2 regions of the Janthinobacterium glycogeni genome follow, and region 1 is predicted to be linked to the other one. Evidence: riboswitches for the same ligand, from Rfam matches in the RefSeq annotation. Region 1 holds a riboswitch; the other holds the start of a gene.
What was found. A riboswitch is a leader RNA that binds a small molecule or an ion and turns the genes downstream of it on or off. The one in region 1 is predicted to bind FMN.
Positions count from the first base shown of each region.

Region 2: another riboswitch for FMN. It lies ahead of ACQ4W4_RS08720 (6,7-dimethyl-8-ribityllumazine synthase); the one in region 1 lies ahead of ribB (3,4-dihydroxy-2-butanone-4-phosphate synthase).

Region 1 covers NZ_JBNYXP010000001.1:319,617-328,424, reverse strand. Annotated here, with positions in the region: gene ACQ4W4_RS01525 (MlaD family protein) at 1-985, opposite strand, end outside; gene ACQ4W4_RS01520 (MlaE family ABC transporter permease) at 1,041-1,856, opposite strand; gene ACQ4W4_RS01515 (hypothetical protein) at 1,914-2,237, opposite strand; gene ACQ4W4_RS01510 (LysR family transcriptional regulator) at 2,361-3,236, opposite strand; gene ACQ4W4_RS01505 (MFS transporter) at 3,368-4,741, shown strand; gene ribB (3,4-dihydroxy-2-butanone-4-phosphate synthase) at 4,749-5,396, opposite strand; FMN riboswitch at 5,491-5,641, opposite strand; gene ACQ4W4_RS01495 (M16 family metallopeptidase) at 5,825-8,668, shown strand; gene ACQ4W4_RS01490 (hypothetical protein) at 8,764-8,808, shown strand, end outside.
Region 2 covers NZ_JBNYXP010000003.1:95,252-104,059, forward strand. Annotated here, with positions in the region: gene ACQ4W4_RS08710 (LLM class flavin-dependent oxidoreductase) at 1-707, shown strand, start outside; gene ACQ4W4_RS08715 (TonB-dependent receptor) at 927-3,299, shown strand; FMN riboswitch at 3,374-3,535, shown strand; gene ACQ4W4_RS08720 (6,7-dimethyl-8-ribityllumazine synthase) at 3,706-4,206, shown strand; gene ACQ4W4_RS08725 (ABC transporter substrate-binding protein) at 4,272-5,324, opposite strand; gene ACQ4W4_RS08730 (class II aldolase/adducin family protein) at 5,584-6,333, shown strand; gene ACQ4W4_RS08735 (ABC transporter substrate-binding protein) at 6,354-7,427, shown strand; gene ACQ4W4_RS08740 (ABC transporter permease) at 7,424-8,266, shown strand; gene ACQ4W4_RS08745 (ABC transporter permease) at 8,263-8,808, shown strand, end outside.

The sequences.
Region 1 (8,808 bases):
TGCGGTTGATGTCATTGACCAGCTGCTCGACCTTGCGCAGATTGCTTTCCACATCGGCGCGCAACGGGCCCAGGTCGGCTGTGGCGGCCCTGGCGTTGGCGCCCACGGCTTGCGCCTCGACCAGCACGGCGTCGACTTTTTTCAGGCTGGCGCGGGTGTCGGCCAGCAGCGCATTTAGCTGCACGATGGTCGCCTGCGCATCCGTCATCACGCCCTTGTCGCCAAACACGCGCGTGTCGGCATTGGCCACCAGGCCATCCGTGCGGTGCGCCAGCTGGTCGGCCGTGACGAGCAGGGCGTTGGCCCGCTCGACCAGCAGGCGCGACTGCTTGTCGTCGCCCGTCAGCAAGCCCATGGCGCCGCCCGGGCCGCTCAGCTTGCCCGTCACGGCCTGCACGTTGCGCAAGGTGCCGTCGAGCGCGGAATCGCTGCCCGTCAGGCTGGCCACGTTGTTCAGCAAATCCTTGGCGGCGGCCAGCAGGCGGGGGATTTCCGCCGCCATGTCGCCCACCAGCAAGTCGCGCGTGGCGTCGTCGGGCAGCGGCGGGTCCGTCAGGATGCCGCTGTAGGCGCGCAGCTTGGCGCCGCCCACGATGCCACGCTCCAGGGTGAAGATGGAGCTGCTGCGCAGCCAGTGCGCATCCTTGCGCGGCACGTCGACGATGACGCGCGCGCGGCCGTCCGGCGCCAGTTCGATGCGCTGCACGCGGCCGATGGGAAAGCCGGAAAAAGTCAGGTCGGCACCGACGCCCACGCCGTCCGAATCGTCGGCCGTCAGCACCAAGGTTTGCGTGGCTTCGAAGGCGCCGCGCGCATACATCAGGTAGACGACGGAGCCGACCACCAGCACGAACATGAAGATGAGCAGGATGGCCGCCTTCAGTTCGGCGTGGCGCACGGGCGGCGGCGCGGGCAATACGGCGTCTTGCGTGAGACCGGCGGGCGCCGTGACGTCGACCTGGTCGGGATTTTGCGGTTGGCTCATGGCTTCTGGCTCTCGTATGGGTGGTTCGGGATCGCTGGCGGTGGCGGGCGGGGCATCAGTAGTAATTGCCCATCAGCGAAGCCACTTCGACCAGCAGGATGACGGAAAACAGGCGCAGCATTTCGGACAGGCCGTGCGCGGCCCACAGGCGGTTGCGCCGGCCGTGCGGCTCTTCCGGGTAGTACGAGGAGGCCAGCGGAATCAGGGCCACGGCAAAGCTGAAGAAGATCACCTTGAGCATCAGGATCAGGGCCACGGCCGGATTGAAGATTTGCCCCACCACGCGCGTGTAGCCTTGCAGCGCCCACGGCGTGAAACCGTAGATGGTGAGATAGGCGAGGATCAGCGAGGTGACGCAGCTGACGATGGCCAGCATCCACACGGCAAAGATGCCGGACATGACGCGTGGAAAGTATTCGCGGCGCAGCAGGTCGACGCCCTGGCGCTGCATGGTGTCGAGCATGCCGGAAGAGCGCATTTGCGCAAAGGCAATGCCGTCCGGCAGGGTCAGGCGCAGGGCGACGAACAGGGCGGCCGTCAGCGGGATCAGTTCCAGCACCAGCACGCGCACCACCATTTCCAGCGCATAGCGCGACAGGCCGTAGCTTTGCGCGCTGACGACGACGATGCGGATCAGCACCAGGCTGACGAGCGCGCAGGCGACGCTGAACCAGACGAGATTGGGCGCCGTGTTCGTCACCAGCCGGTGCGCGAGGATGGGGCGGTTGTCGCGGTTATAGCTCGATGGCGACAGGGCCAGCGAAAACACGAGGATGGCGAAATGCAGCATGCGCCACCAGCTGACCAGCCAGGCCATGGTGGCCCGGTGCAGGCGGCGCAGGCTGATGATGAGGGAGACGGATAGGGTCATCATGGCATCTTAACATCAGCCCGCCCGCCGGGCACGTCAGGCGTGCGCGCCTATCGCTTATTCAAACAGGGCGAAGCCGGCCATCACGACCATCAGCACGGCGATGTATTGCATCGGAATCCAGAACAGGGTGTGGCGCTGGCGCAGGATGACTCTTTCCTGCGTGGCCGGGTCGATCAGTTCGCGTCCGGGCGCGCTGTTCAGGCGCACGCCCGCATACCAGCTGGCGGCAGCTGCCAGCAGGAAGGCCAGGGCCAGGGTCCATGTGTGGCTCTTCGTGTAGGCCTCGCCCAGGGTGGCGCCAAACAGCGCCTGTGCGGCCAGTACGACGATAAAACAGATCAGGGGGGCGAGTATGCCGAAGCCTTGCCAGATAAGCATAAAAATTCTCCAGGGGGATTGAGGGATCCCGCGGCGGTGGCGGCGGCTGTGCGCGGCGGGGGGACGGATTTTATCAGAATTATCAAAAAGAAAGTTTCTTTTCGGCACTATTGTGCGCGCCTGTCAGGCGGCGCTGGCGGTGCCCACGCTGGCGATGATGGCATCGGCCGCCGCCCGCACGCGGGCAGAACGGTTCAGGTCCGCATGCATGACCAGCCACACGTCATACGTTTCCGCCCGCTCGGGCCAGATGCGCACGAGCTGCGGGTCGATGTCGCCCAGGTGGGTGGCCAGTTCGGCCACGCCCAGGCCCGCGCGCGTGGCTTCCTGCAGCATCGCCGCCGAGTTCACTTCCATGGCGACCCGGGCGTTGGCGACGGATTCGCCGGCGATCTTGTCCGCATGGCGCGGCGTCACGGAATGGTGGTAGATGACGATGTCGTGGCCGGCCAGCGCCGTGCCGCGCACGGGCTCGCCCCGTTCGGCCAGGTAGCTTGTTGAGGCGTACAGGCCCAGGCTGCGCTTGACTAGGTGGCGCGAGATCAGGTCCGGGTCGGTGGGGCGCACGCCGCGCACGGCCAGGTCCGCTTCGCGCCGCGTCAGGCTGGCCAGCGCGGGCGCCACGTTGAGCACGATGCGGATGTCGGGGTGGGCCGCATGCAGCCGCTGCATGGCGCGGATGACGAAATGGCTGGCCATGGTGTCGGTGGTGGCCACGCGCACCAGGCCGCTTAAACGGTTGTCGACGCCCTGCATCTCGCGCTGCAGCTTGTCGGCGGCCCGCTCCATCGCTTCGGCCGCGTTCAAGGCCAGTTCGCCGGCCGGCGTGGGCACGTAGCCCGATGGCGTGCGCAGGAACAGGGTGGCGCCCAGCGAGCTTTCCAGCGCGGCCAGGCGGCGCCCGCACGTGGCCTGGTCGATGCGCAGCAGGGCCGCCGCGCCGCGCAGGGTGCCGGCGCGGCCGATGGCCAGAAAGATGCGCGCGTTATCCCAGTCCATAAGCCCAGTCCATGGCGTGTTTCCTTGTCGTTAATTAGATGCATTTTTGCATCGCTGCGCCGATTTTATGCCTGTTTACTGCATCATGCAACGCTCGCATAATGGCTGCCCCCGTCCCTGCAAGGAATACCATGTCTGCCCCCACACCGCACCGCGCCAGCGGCTTGATCCTGCTGACCCTGGCCTTCGGCTTCGTCATGGCCATGCTCGACGTCACGGCCGTCAACGTGGCCCTGTCCGATATCGCGCTGGACTTGAATATCCCGCTGACGGGCCTGGTCTGGGTGGTCGACGGCTACACCCTGACGTTTGCCGCGCTGCTGCTGGCCGGCGGCGCGCTGGCCGACCGCTACGGCCCGAAAGCCGTGTACCAGGGCGGCCTCGGTGTCTTCCTCCTCGGCTCGGTCCTGTGCGGCGCCGCGCCCGACGGACATTTTCTGACGGCCGCGCGTTTGCTGCAGGGCGCGGGCGCGGCCCTGTTCATGCCCAGTTCGCTCAGCCTGCTCACGCACAGCTTTGACGACGAGCGCGAACGCACGCGCATGCTGGGCGCCTGGTCGGCGCTGGTGGGCGTGGCGGGCGCGTCCGGCCCCTTGATCGGCGGCATCCTCGTGCACCAGTTCGGCTGGCGCAGCGTGTTCTGGGTAAATGTGCCGCTGGGCGTGCTGGCCATCGTCATGGCGCAGCTGTTGCTGGCCGCGCCGGCGCGCCAGCCGCGCGATCTGTCGCTGTTCAGCCATGCGCTCGGCGTGGCGGCGCTGGCGGGCCTGAGTTTTACCTTGATCGAAGGCCCCGTGCTGGGCTGGCTGTCGCCGGGCGTGCTGGCGGCGGGCGCGCTGGCGGTGCTGTCGGCCTGGCAATTGCTGCGGCGCGAGCGCAGCGGCAGCCATCCGCTGCTGCCGCGCGCACTGTTTCACAGCAGCAGCTTTGGCGCGGCCAATGGCGTAGGTTTCCTGATCAATTTCTGCGTCTTCGGCCAGCTGTTTTTATTGAGCCTGTTCCTGCAGCAATCGGGCGGCGCCGATGCCTTGCAGTCGGGCTTGCGCTTGCTGCCCATGATGGCGGCCTATACGGTGGGAAATTTCATGGCGGGAAGTATTGCGGCACGCCATGGCACGCGCTGGCCCATGCTGGCCGGCCTGCTGGTGGGCGCCGTGATGGCGCTGCTGCTGATGGGCTTGCGTCCCGCGACGCCCTACGCCTTGCTGGCGCTGGGCACGGCCGTCATGAACGTGGCCATCGGCATCGCCATTCCCGCCATGACGGCCACCGTGATGCGGGTGGCCGGCAAGCAGCATGCGAACAGCGCGGCGGCGGCCCTGAATGCGAACCGGCAAATTGGTGCGCTCGTGGGCGTGGCCCTGATCGGCAGCATCCTGCACATGGTGCCGGACTGGTCGTTGCGCTTGCCGCTGGCCTACGCGACGATCGCCGTCGCGTACGGGCTGGCGGCAGGCCTCGTCTATCGGCATGTGCATCTGCCGAAGGCCGTGGCCGCTGTCTGACGCAGGTTTATTGCTCGCGCGTGCTGCGCCATTCCACCAGTTCTTCGATGGTCAGAATGGGCATGCCATGCAGCTCGGCGAAGCGCTCGATGTCGTCGCCGCGCATCATGGTGCCGTCCGGGTTCATCAGCTCGCACAGCACGGCGGCCGGGTTCAGGCCCGCCATGCGCGACAGGTCGACGGAGCCTTCGGTGTGGCCACGGCGCTCGAGCACGCCGCCGGGCGCGGCGCGCAGGGGGAAGACGTGGCCGGGGCGCACCAGGTCGGCGGGCTTGGCGTCCGGCGCGATGGCGGCGCGGATGGTGGTCACGCGGTCGGCGGCCGACACGCCCGTCGTGACGCCGTCGCGCGCCTCGATGGAGACGGTGAACGGCGTGCCGTAGCGGCTGCCGTTATCGGACGACATGGGCGGCAATTCCAGCGCGCTGACGACGTCCGTCGGCAGGCACAGGCAAACGATGCCGCTGCATTCGCGGATCAGCAAAGCCATGGTTTCGTTCGTCAGTTTCTCGGCAGACAGGATCAGGTCGGCCTCGTTTTCACGGTCGAAATCGTCGAGCAGAATGACAGGGATGCCGGCGCGCATGGCGGCCAGGGCGGACTGGATGCGACCTTCGAGGTCGTTGGAAAGCAGGGTATAGCTGTTGACTAACATGGTGAAACGCTCCTCGCATAGGCGAAAAACGCTGCAGGGCAAGCGAATAGACGCAACTGGCCGCATCGCCGTGGCGATGGGACATCACACTACTGCACATCTTCTTTCATCCGGACTATACCGTCGGCTCTGGAGTCACACCAGATCTGCTGACCTCATCAGGCGAAACCTGACAAGCGCTCGCGGGCTTGACCGTTGCCGGTCTTACCGCCGGTGGGGAATCGCACCCCGCCCCGAAGACGTTGTTGTGCCGGTCCACATGACCGGCGGCAATACTTTAGCACAACTGACAAAAGCTGGCAGGGTGCTGTTGAGTTTGTCATTCGGCAAAGTTGCCTGGGAAAAGCAATTTTTCCTAAGTTGTTTTTAATGGCGGAAACACGATTTCAGTGTAAGGTATGCCTACTGAATCTTACCGTTGAGAATACATGAAGCTGAGTAAATTACGCCTGATCCCGGGCGCCGTCTTGCTGGCGTGCGCCTGCCTGGCACAGGCGGAAATCCGTTTGAGCGATCCCCTGCCGCTGGCACCAGAAGTGACCGTCGGAAAATTGCCGAACGGCTTGACCTACTACATCAAGAAAAATGCCCGCCCTGCGCAGAAAGTGGAACTGCGCCTGGTGGTCAAAGCCGGCTCCATTCTGGAAGACGATGACCAGCAGGGCCTCGCCCATTTCACGGAGCACATGGCCTTCAATGGCTCCACGCATTTCAAGCGCAATGAGCTGATTTCCTATTTGCAATCGATCGGCGTGAAGTTCGGCGCCGACTTGAATGCCTACACGAGTTTCGATGAAACCGTGTACGTGCTGCCGATTCCGACGAACAAGAAGGAAAACCTGGAAAAGGGTTTTCTCGTGCTGGAAGACTGGGCGCATGGCTTGAAATTCAATCCGGCCGACATCAACAGCGAGCGCGGCATCGTGCTGGAAGAGGCGCGCCTGGGCAAGGGCGCCAGCGACCGCATGAACAAGGTGCTGTATCCGAAGCTGCTGAATGGTTCGCGCTACGCGGAACGCATGCCGATCGGCAAGGAATCCGTGCTGAAAACCTTCAAGCCGGAAGCCATCAAGCGTTTCTACAAGGATTGGTACCGTCCCGACCTGATGGCCGTGATGGTGGTCGGCGACGTGGAGCCGGGCCAGGCTGAAAAGCTGATCCGCCAGCATTTCGGCAAGCTGAAGAACCCCGCGAAACCGCGTCCGCGCCTGTATGCGGAAGTGCCGCAGCGCTCGCAAACGGAAGCGCTGGTGATCACGGACAAGGAAGCGCCGGACGACAGCGTCTTCATCCGCTACCCGATCCGCGCCGCGCAGGAACCCGTCACCATTGCCGACTACCGCCGCCAGATGATCGAAAACCTGTATGGGCAAATGCTCAGCGCGCGCATGCAGGAATTGACGCAGCAGGCCAATCCTCCGTTCATCCAGGGCGGCAGCAGCATGGGCAAGCTGGTGCGCGGCTATGAATCGTTCAGCGCATATGCCTTGCTGGGCAAGGGCGGCTTGCAGCCGGCCGTCGATGCGCTGGTGCAGGAAGACGAGCGGGCGCGCCGCTTCGGTTTCAGCCAGGATGAGCTGGACCGCGCGCGCAAGAACATGCTGCGCAATTACGAGCGCGCGTACAGCGAGCGCGACAAGTCCGACTCGGCCGGTTTTGTGGCCGAGTATTCGCGCAACTTCCTGGAGCAGGAAGCCGTCCCCGGCATCGCCAATGAACTGCTGTACGCGCAGGAACTCTTGCCGCAGGTAACGCTGCAGGAAATCAACGAGACGGTGGCCAAGGTGATTCCCGACCAGCAAAAGAAGCTGGTGGTCTTCATGGGGGGCGAACCGAAAGCGGGCGACGCGGCCTCGACTGTGCCGACGCAGCAGCAATTGCTCGACGCCGTGGCGAAGGCCGAGCAGCAGAAGGTCGAGCCGCGCACGGAGAAAGTGCTTGCCAGTAAACTGATGGACGGTCCGCCGGCCGGCGGCAGCATCGTTGCGGAAAAACTGAACAGCGCCATCGGCGTGACGGAACTGACCCTGGGCAATGGCGTGCGCGTGCTGCTCAAACCGACGGACTTCAAGAATGACCAGGTGCTGATGGGCTCGACGCGCTTCGGCGGCCAGTCGCTGTTCGGCGACGCCGACATCTACAACGCCCGCTACGCCAGCGCCGTGGTCGGCAGCATGGGGCTGAAGGATTTGGCGCCGCTGGACTTGCAAAAAGTGTTGGCCGGCAAGACGGTCAACGTGGGCGCCTCGCTGGGCGAACTGAGCGAAGGCTTTGGCGGCTCGGCCAGCAGCGCCGACGTGGAAGCCATGCTGCAGCTCGTGTACCTGTATTTCCACGACGTGCGCAAGGATGCGGGCCTGTACCAGTCCTTCATCGGCAAGCAGCAGGACCTGGCGAAAAACAGCATGGCGCAGCCGGAAGCCGTGTTTTACGACGCCGTCCAGCACGCCATGTATGGCGACCATCCGCGCGTCGACGGCGTGCCCCGCGTGGCCGATTTCGACAAGGTGGCCCTGGACCGTTCTCTGGACATCTTCCGCCAGCGCTTTTCCAGCGCGCGCGACATGACCTTCATCTTTGCGGGCAGCTTCGAGCTCGACAAGATCAAGCCGCTGATCGCCAGCTACCTGGGCACCTTGCCCGTGGGCGAGGTGGCGCACGCCTACCGCGACGTGGGCATGCGCCCGGTGACGGGCGTCGTCAAGAAGGATATCTATATGGGCAGCGAGCCCAAGAGTACGATTTCCATCACCTTCAATGGCGACGTCGCGTATTCGGACGAGCAAAAGCTGACCCTGCAGGCGCTGGGCGAGGTGCTGAACCTGAAAGTCATCGAAGTGCTGCGCGAAAAGATGAGCATGATCTATGGCGGCGGCTTTGAAACCTCGATGGGCCAGCATCCGTACGGCCATTATTCGGTGGCCTTGAACTTGCCGACGGGACCGGAAAACGTGGACAAGGTGATCGCCGCCGCCTTTGCCGAAATCAGCAAGATGAAGGCGGACGGGCCATCCGCGGCCGACCTGGAAAAGGTCAAGCTGAACTGGATCACGCGCCAGCAGAAATCCCTGCGGGAAAACAACTACTGGATGAATCAGTTGATGGGTTCGGTGACGCAGGGACGCGACCCCGCGCACATCCTGCGCTACGAGCAGCGCGTGCGCGCCATCACGCCGCAAGCCGTCAAACTGGCGGCGCAGCGCTACCTGGATCTGCACAATTATGTGCAGGTGGTGCTGTATCCGGAACGTAAAAATATTGCAGCCAAGTAATCTTCATTGTTGAGCTGCAGGCGCGGCAAGGTGGCGAAGCTGTTAAACTGGCGCTGATTGATGTGATATCGCAATTTAACAGGCAAGGACATACGATGGCTAAGAAAGAAGAACTCGATCCGGAAACCCTGGAATTGATC
Region 2 (8,808 bases), on a different contig from region 1:
GCTACACGCGCACGACCGAATTTCTCGACGTGGTGCGCGGCGTGTGGCGCGGCGGACCGTTTTCCTACCAGGGCAAGTTCTACCAGGTGGAGGATGCGGGCCTGGCCACGCCGCTGTCGGAGCAGGATTTCCCCGAAATTTACTTTTCCGGCTCGTCCGACGCCGCCTTGGGTTCCGCCTCGAAGCACGCCGATTACTACCTGACGTGGCTGGAACCGTTCGAGCAGCTGCGCGAGAAATTCGCCCGCGTGCATGAAAAGACGGCGCTCTTGGGCCGCAAGATCAAGTGCGCCGTGCGCGTCGACATCGTGGCCCGCGCCACGGAAGAAGAGGCGTGGGACGAGGTGCGCAAGGGTTTTGAAGCCGTCGATGCCGCCACCCTGCGCCAGTTTCTCGGCGCCGACGGCGGCGATTCCGTGGGCGCGGCGCGCCAGCGGGGCAACCGCCCGACGACCCTGAACAGCTACAAGGACCTGATCACGGCGCCGAACATCTGGTCTGGCTTCAATCTGCTGCGCGGCGGGCAGACGCAGGGCATCGTCGGCAGCTACCAGCAGGTGGCCGAACGCCTGGACGAACTGGTGCAGCTGGGCGCCGACGCCTTTATCCTGGCCAGCACGCCGCACCTGGAAGAAGCGTACAGGGTGGGCGAGGAAGTGCTGCCGCTCGTGCGCGGACACACGTCCGCACTCTTGCGCGCGGCCTGATTCTCCCTGTTGCCGCGACAGCAGCGCCATCGCGTGCTGTCGCGCAGGCAGCATGCGGCGGCGCCGCTGCTGCCAAATCAACAGCGCTATCATGATGATAGTCTTCCTTTGAAATCAATCACTTACCTACCATTTTGCTGCGCTGAGGCAGCGGGCATGCCCCTTGCAATACAGGTCATCACCATCTCGCGTTTTGACTTTCATCAAGGATAATCACCCATGCGCCGTTCGACTGCCCCCGCCGCCGTTTCCTCTTTCCCCTTTCATTTGACGCCGCTGCGCCGCGCGCTGCGCTCGGCCTTCGCCATCGGCGGCCTGATGCTCGCCCCAGGTCTGGCCCATGCGGAAACGCCAGCGGCCGATGTCATGGCCTTCGCCGACGCGAATGGCGTCGGCGAAGGCGCCGCGCTGCAATCGGTGACGGTGACGGCGCAAAAGCGCGAGGAATCGGCACAGAAGGTGCCGAGCGCGATCACGGTGTTAGGTGGCAAGGAGCTGCTCGACACGGGCATCGGCCGCTCGGCCAGCGAAATCCTCAACTACGTGCCGAACGCTTCGGCCGGCACGCTGCAGCACGGCCGCCCGCGCTGGTGGATACGCGGCGTGGGCGCGGGCCAGCAGCAGGTGGATTTTCCGAACCCCGTCGGTTTTTACCTCGACGACGTCTACATCAGCAATTCCAGCGCCACGGGCTTCCCCCTGTTCGACCTGGACCGGGTGGAGGTGCTGCGCGGCCCGCAAGGCACCTTGTGGGGCAAGAACACGACGGGCGGCGCCATCAACGTGATCTCGCGCAAGCCCTCGTTCAAATCCAGCGGCTACGCCAAGCTGGACTACGGCAGCTACGACACCAAGCTGGCCGAAGGCGCCATCGGCGGCGCGCTGGTCGACGAGGTGCTGGCGGGGCGGCTGTCCTTTCACACGGAGCAGCAGGACAAAGGCCGCTTCCACAACCAGTTTACGGGCGAGCGCGATGGAAAACTCAAGGACAGCGCCATCCGCGGCCAGATCAAGGCCCTGATCGGGCGCGACCTGACGGCAAACCTGAACCTGCATTACCGCGACTACACGACCAAGGGCGCCACCACCACGGTGGCCAGCTATGGCGCCAATGGCGTGTACCGCAACGGCTACGTCCCCAGCACCAATCCCGACGACGTGAGCACGAACGCGCCGGCCGACAGCGACGTGCAGCAGGGCGGCGCCCAGCTGAACCTGGAATATGCGCTGGGCGAGCTGACCCTCACCTCCATCACCGGCTATGAAAATTTCAGGAACGAGGCCACGGGCGACAGCGACAACACGCCGCTGGAAGTGGGCCGCAGCCGCGCCAAGGCCAGCAGCCGGCAAGTGTCGCAGGAGCTGCGCCTGACGTCGCCGCAGAACGGCACGGTGAGCTGGGTGGCGGGCCTGTTCTACTTCAATGAAAAGATCGATGCCGATGCGGCCGGCGCGCGCCTGCCCAACGGCACGGCGCCGGCGCTGGCGGGCAGCACGCAGCCCGTCGGCTACAACCGCACCGTCTACCGGCACAAGGCGCGCAGCGCGGCCATCTTCGGCAGCACGACCGTCAACTTCAGCGAGCAACTGCTGTCCACCTTCGGCCTGCGCTGGACCACGGAAACCAAGGACCTGGACTTGCAGCGCGTGCAGGCCGCGTCGAACACGGTGACGTTCGGCGATGCGGCCAACTGGTGGAACACGGTCAAGGGCGGCAATTACGCGGCCGCCTCGGTCGTCAACAACAATTTCACGTCGAATCCGTCCACCACGTGGAATGCGCTGACGTACGACGTGACGCCCGAGTACCGCTTCAGCCGCACCCTGCGTGGCTACCTGAAATACGCGCACGGCATCAAGTCGGGCGGCTACAACACGAGCGCCACGGACGTACGGGCGTTGAACACGGTCAGGCCGGAAACCCTGAACTCGTTCGAGGCGGGCATCAAGTCCGAATGGCTGGACGGACGCCTCAATTTCAACGCCAACGTTTTTCACTACGATTACAAGAACGTGCAGGTCAATATCACGGGTGTGTACAACGGCGACCCCACGCAAAGCGTGAATTACCTGCAGAACGTGCGCAAGGCCCACGTGAACGGCGCGGAATTCGAGATCGAGGCGCAGCCGACGGACAACCTGCACATCAACGCCAATCTGGGCCTGCTGCGCACGGAGTTCGACGACTTCGCCATCCAGAACAATGGCGGCGACCGATCCGGCAACGAATTCGTGCGCTCGCCCCACGTGACGGCCCTGCTGGCGGCCGACTACCGCTACCCGCTGGGCAATGGCGCGCAGCTGGTCTTCAGCGGCGACGTGCGCTACACGTCGAAGCAGTACTACTATGTGGACCCGCAAAGCGATGCGCGCGGCTTGCTGAACCAGGGCGGCTTCGCGCTGGCCAACGCGCGCCTGTCGTATGTGCTCCCGGGCGGCAAGCAGCGCATCACGGCATACGCCAACAACCTGGCGGACAAGGTCTACCGCAACCATACGCTCACCAGCTTCGTGCCGGGCGCCGTCAACGGCGACACGGTGATCATCGGCCAGGGCCGCACGGTGGGCGCGTCGTACACGATCCAGTTCTGATCGCGCAGGGCAGGGGCAGGGGCGATATGCTATAGTCGCCGGGCGTGGCGGCCGCACCCAGTGCGGTGGCCATGCAACGTTCTCAGGGCGGGGTGCGATTCCCCACCGGCGGTAATGGCATGCGTGCCTCGCCCGCGAGCGCTTGCCGGCGCCGTCTTCGGACCATGTCGGCAAGGTCAGCAGACCCGGTGCGATCCCGGGGCCGACGGTATAGTCCGGATAAAGAGAGAGCGGGATGCATCATTGTATTGGTGCCGGCATGCGCCCGGCGCATGGACGGCCTTGCCGTCGGTGCGCGGGTGCGCGTGCCTGTATGCGCAGTCGGGCGTGGCTTTCATGCGCCTGTCATATCCCCTTCGATCCCATGCCCTGTTTTTTGTCATTTTTAAAAACAGGAGTCTTTTGTATGTCACAAGCACACGCAACACCGGGCAAACGCATCGCCTTCATCCAGGCGGGCTGGCACCGCGACATCGTCGCGCAATGCCGCTTGTCCTTCATCGCCGACATGGCGGCCCTGGGCTTTGCCGAGAGCGATATTGACGTCATCGACGTCGCCGGCGCCTTTGAAATCCCCCTGCACGCGCAGGTGCTGGCCAAAAGCGGCCGGTACGCGGCGATTGCCGCCTCGGCCCTCGTGGTCGACGGCGGCATCTACCGCCATGACTTCGTGGCCGATGCCGTCATCTCCGGCATGATGCAGGTGCAGCTGGCGACGGGCGTGCCCGTGCTGTCGGCCGTGCTGACCCCGCACCACTTCCACGCGGGCCACGAGCACCAGGAATTCTACTTCCAGCATTTCAAGGTCAAGGGCGCGGAGCTGGCCGCCGCATGTGCGGCCACCATCCGCTCGCTGCAGCGGCTGGCGCAACCGGCCGCCGCACCGCACGAAGCCCTGGCTGCCTAGGGCGCGTTTGCCTTGATGGCGTAGTCCCCGGGGCCAGCGCCTGTGCATGCGCTGGCCCCGTTTCTTTACGCGGCTTGCCGCAGCAGCGCGTCCAGCCGCCGCTGCGCTTCTTCCAGGGGGCGGCGGTCGATCCAGTGATCGATATCGACGTCGCGGTCCAGGAAGCCGTGCTGCAGCTGAAAATCCTTTTGCTGGCGGAACAGCGCCACCTTGTCGTCGGACAGGTCGGGCGCCAGCGTCAAATGAAAACCGTCGCGGTAGGCTTCGGCCACGGCATCGGCGCCTGCCCGTGTCTCGCCTTGCAGGATGGCCAGCACGTCCTCTTTGTGGCTGCGCGCCCAGTGCGCGGCGCGCAGGGTTTGCGTCAAGAAGCGCACGACGAGATCGAAATGCTGTTCCAGCATCGTTTCATGCACGGTGATCGGCCGCGGCGTGCCGTTATTCACGCGGAAGCGCCGGTCGGGCAGGGCGTCGATGTCGATGCCCACTTCCAGCCCCGCCGCGCGGGCCGCCTCGGCCGCCGCCGCGCCTTTCACGTAGACGGCGTCGACTTCGCCGCGCAGCAGCGGCGCGATGCCTTGCCACAGTCCCGCGCCCAGGTTGGCTTGCGCCGGCGCGTCGGCCCCCACTTCCACCAGCTGCACATCGTCGAGCGTCAAGCCGGCGGACGCCAGCACGCCCTTGTAGCCGGCCAGGCTCATGCCGCGCGCGATGCTGCGGCCGCGCCGGTTCTCGCGCAAGTCCTCGGCGCGGAACACGGGCAGCGCCAGGCGCTTGCCCTGCAGCTGCGCGGGCGTGGTGATGCCGGAACCGGGTCGCACGAGGATGGCTTGCCACTCGTCGATCCAGGTCAGGCCGATCAGGCGCGTGGGCGCCCCTTGGGCGCGCGCGGGCAGGGCCAGCAGGTTGCCCCCTTCGCGCACGAGCGTGGACAGGCCGTGGTCGTAATGGTGGCGCGCCAGTTCGCCGCCCACTTCCTGCAGCGTCTTTAAGGCGATGCCGTCGCGGGCGAATTCCTCGTCCAGCCAGCCCAGTTTATAGGCCAGGCCCGTGGCCGTGGGTACGGGGCAGCGCGTGAACCAGACGGTATCGACGGCGGGGGAGGTTGCGGTAGTCATGGGATTCCTTGGTGAGGTGAGGAAGACCGAACGCTGCACGAAATATGCCTGCTGCCGGGGGCAGACCCGCCGGGTCAGACCCCGGACGTCGCTTGCTGGCTGGCCGACAGCGCGTGCCGGCAACGCTGCTGCCGCGCCAGCAGCCGCTGTTGCGCAGGCAGCAGCGCGCTGCCATTTGTGCGGCCCCGGCGCTGGCACGCGTCTTGCGAAAGTACCGGCATTACTGATTCGTACCTCAACCTCAAGAATGGAGCATGACATGACGGACGTGGCACAAGCGGCAGCACAACAAGTACAGGCGCAGGCATTGACGGCGGCCGAACTGGCCTTCGTCGAGCAGGTGCGGCGCGATGCGCAGATCGCCTTCGATGGCTTGCGCGAGACGGGCAGCCTGACGGCCAACGGCACGGTGGGCTTCGTCGAGCGCACGCCGGGCGGCGACAAGGTCGTGGTGGTCAACGATCCGGGCCCGTTCCGCCGCGGCCAGCCTTTGAAGGCGGCCGTGCTGGCGCTCGATGGCACGGTGATCGTGGGCGACGCCAACAACGGCGGCGCGCGTTACTTAAAACTGTTCCGCGAGCGGCCCGAGGTCACGTCGATCTCGCACGTGCATTCGCCATCGCTGGGCGCATGGGCGCAGACGCACCGCACCCTGCCCATCCGCTACGTGCCCGTGCAGCGCTTCCAGCTGATCCGCGAAATCCCCATCTATATCGACCGCCGCCAGCCCGAGGTCGATTTCATCCTCGGCGAAATCGCCCGCAACACGCATGCCACGGCCATCCTGGAAGCGAACGGCGGCGCCACCGTGTGGGGCAAGCAGGGCTTGCTGAAGCTGGCCGAATTCATCCTGCTGCTGGAAGAGGGCGCGCAGATCCAGATCGCGGCCGAAGCCATCGGCGGTTCGCGCGACTTCGGCCCCGGCGTGCTGCTGCAGCAATGGAAGATGAGCAAGCTGATCGACACGGCGCGCGCGCTGTCTTTGCTGCCTGCCACCGATTTGGTTTAACCTTCAAGAATAGGCTCCCGATGTCATTGCAATTCTTACGTTTGAGCTGGCGCAAGCTGTCTGCCGCCATCGTGGCGGCCAGCCTGCTGGCGCCAGCGATGGCGGCCGCCGCCGATCCGCTGCCGGCCGCCGTGCGCATCGCCGTCGTGGCCCGCACGGCGCCGTCCGGCAAGACCGTGTTTGCCGGTTCCGCCGCCCAGGTGGCGTCGCAAGGCTGGCTGGCGGCCGAGCTGGGCAAGCTGGGCGTGAAGCTGGAATGGGTGCCCGTCACCACCAATTCCGTGGCCACGCAAGTCAATGAGGCGTTTGCCAACCACTCGATCGACCTGGCCCAGTATGGCGATCTGCCATCGATCATTGCCAATGCCTCGGGCTTGCAGACGCGGCTGATCCTGCCCGGCGGCAGCGCCAACAACACCTATCTGGTGGTGCCGAACGCTTCCACGGTGAAATCCATCAAGGAGCTGAAGGGCAAGAAGATCGCCTTGCACCGTGGCCGGCCGTGGGAATACCCGTTTGCCCGCCTGCTGGAAGCGAATGGCATGACCTTGCGCGACGTGAAAATCCTCAACCTGAATCCGCAGGCGGGCGCCGCGGCCGTGGCGACGGGCGGCGCGGACGCCTTCTTTACCCTCAGCGACGCCTTCCTGCTGGAAGATAAAAAGGTCGGCAAGATCATCTGGTCGAGCAAGGCGCCGCCGCAGGACTGGAAGATGCGCGCCGAGCTGTGGGCCGACAGCGGTTTTCTGCAACGCTGGCCGCAGCTGGCCCAGCTGGTGGTGACGGCCTATGTGCGCGAGCACCACCGCGCCGCCGGCGCGGGCGGCGAAGAGGACTATGTGCGCACCGAGGCGGCGGCCGGCCAGGTGGAAAGCGTGGTGCGGCGCGAGCTGGCGGGCGACCATACGCCGTGGCAGGCGCGCTGGTCGCCGTTGTTTACGGCCAGCCTGCGCCAGCATTACGTGGGCGAGGCGGCGTATGCGAAGAGCGCGGGCCTGATCGGGCGCCCCCTGCAAGTGGACAGCCTGTTCGCGCCCCAGTTCGTCAACCAGGCGCTGGCACAGCTGAAATTGCAAACGTACTGGACGCCATGACTTCCCTCGCCAACGCCATCGCCTTGCCGCGTGTCCCTGCGCCCGCACGCGCAGCGCATAGCCCCTGGCTGCAGCGCTTTATCCGCTCGCCCTGGTCCGTGTGGGCGTCGCCGCTGGCCTTGCTGCTGCTGTGGACGGCGGCCACCACCTTCGAGTGGATGCCGGCGCATATCTTGATGTCGCCATGGCAAGTGCTGCTCACGGCCCGCGACCTGGCCGAGAGCGGCGAGCTGGGCCAGCACCTGGGCATCAGCCTGTTCCGCCTGCTGGCCGGTTTCGGCCTGGGCGCCAGCGCCGGCCTGGCCTTTGGCGTGGTGCTGGGGCTGTCGCCTGGCTTGCGCAGCTATGTCGATCCCACCTTCCATATCCTGCGCCAGCTGCCGACCGTCGCCCTGATCCCTTTGTTTATCCTGCTGTTCGGCATAGGCGAGAGTTTCAAGGTGTTTATCGTGGCCAAGGCCAGTTTCTTCATCGTCGCGCTGGCCGTGCATGACGCCATCCGCAACCTGTCGCAGCGCTACTTTGAGGTGGCGCAAGTGTATTGCTTCTCGCGCTGGCAGCGTATCCGCCTGATCGTCTTGCCCGCCATCGTGCCGGCCGCGCTGACGGGCATGCGCATCGCCCTGTCGCGCTCGTGGATGGTGCTGGTGGGCGCGGAATTGCTGGCCGCCGACAGCGGCCTGGGCCAGATGATGGAAATGGGCCGGCAAATGTTCCGCCTCGATGTGGTGATGGTGGGCGTGGTGCTGACGGGCGTGATCGGCTTTGGCCTGGACCGGCTCTGCCACGCGCTGGAAGCACGGCTGATGCGCTGGAAGCGCAGTGGAGAGAACGCATGAAGCAACGTTTGAGTGTGATCTTCAAGGGCGCGCTGCTGCCCCTGGCCTTGCTGGGCGCCTGGCAATGGGCTTCCGGCCAGGGCGCGGCCGCCGCCTACATCTTTGTGTCCCTGGGCGACCTGGCGCACAGCTTGCGCGACCTGGTGATCACGGGCGAGCTGTGGGTGCATTTGCAGGCTAGCCTGGGCCGCACCCTGGCCGGCTTGCTGCTGGGCGGCAGCGCCGGCATCGTCACGGGCGCGCTGATGGCGCAGTCGCCGCTGGCGGACCGGCTGATCGGGCCGCTGTTCCACAGCATCCGCCAAGTGCCGCTGCTGGGCCTGATACCCTTGCTGGGCCTGTGGGTGGGCAATGGCGACGGCGCCAAGCTGCTGGTGATCGCCATCGCCGCCTTTTACCCGACCGTGCTCAACACGTATGCGGGCATGCGCCAGGTAGAGGGGCGCTTGCGCGAAGTGGGGCAGGTGCTGACCCTGACGCGCTGGCAGACCCTGCGCCAGATATTGCTTCCGGGCGCCATGCCGGCCATTGTTACCGGTGTC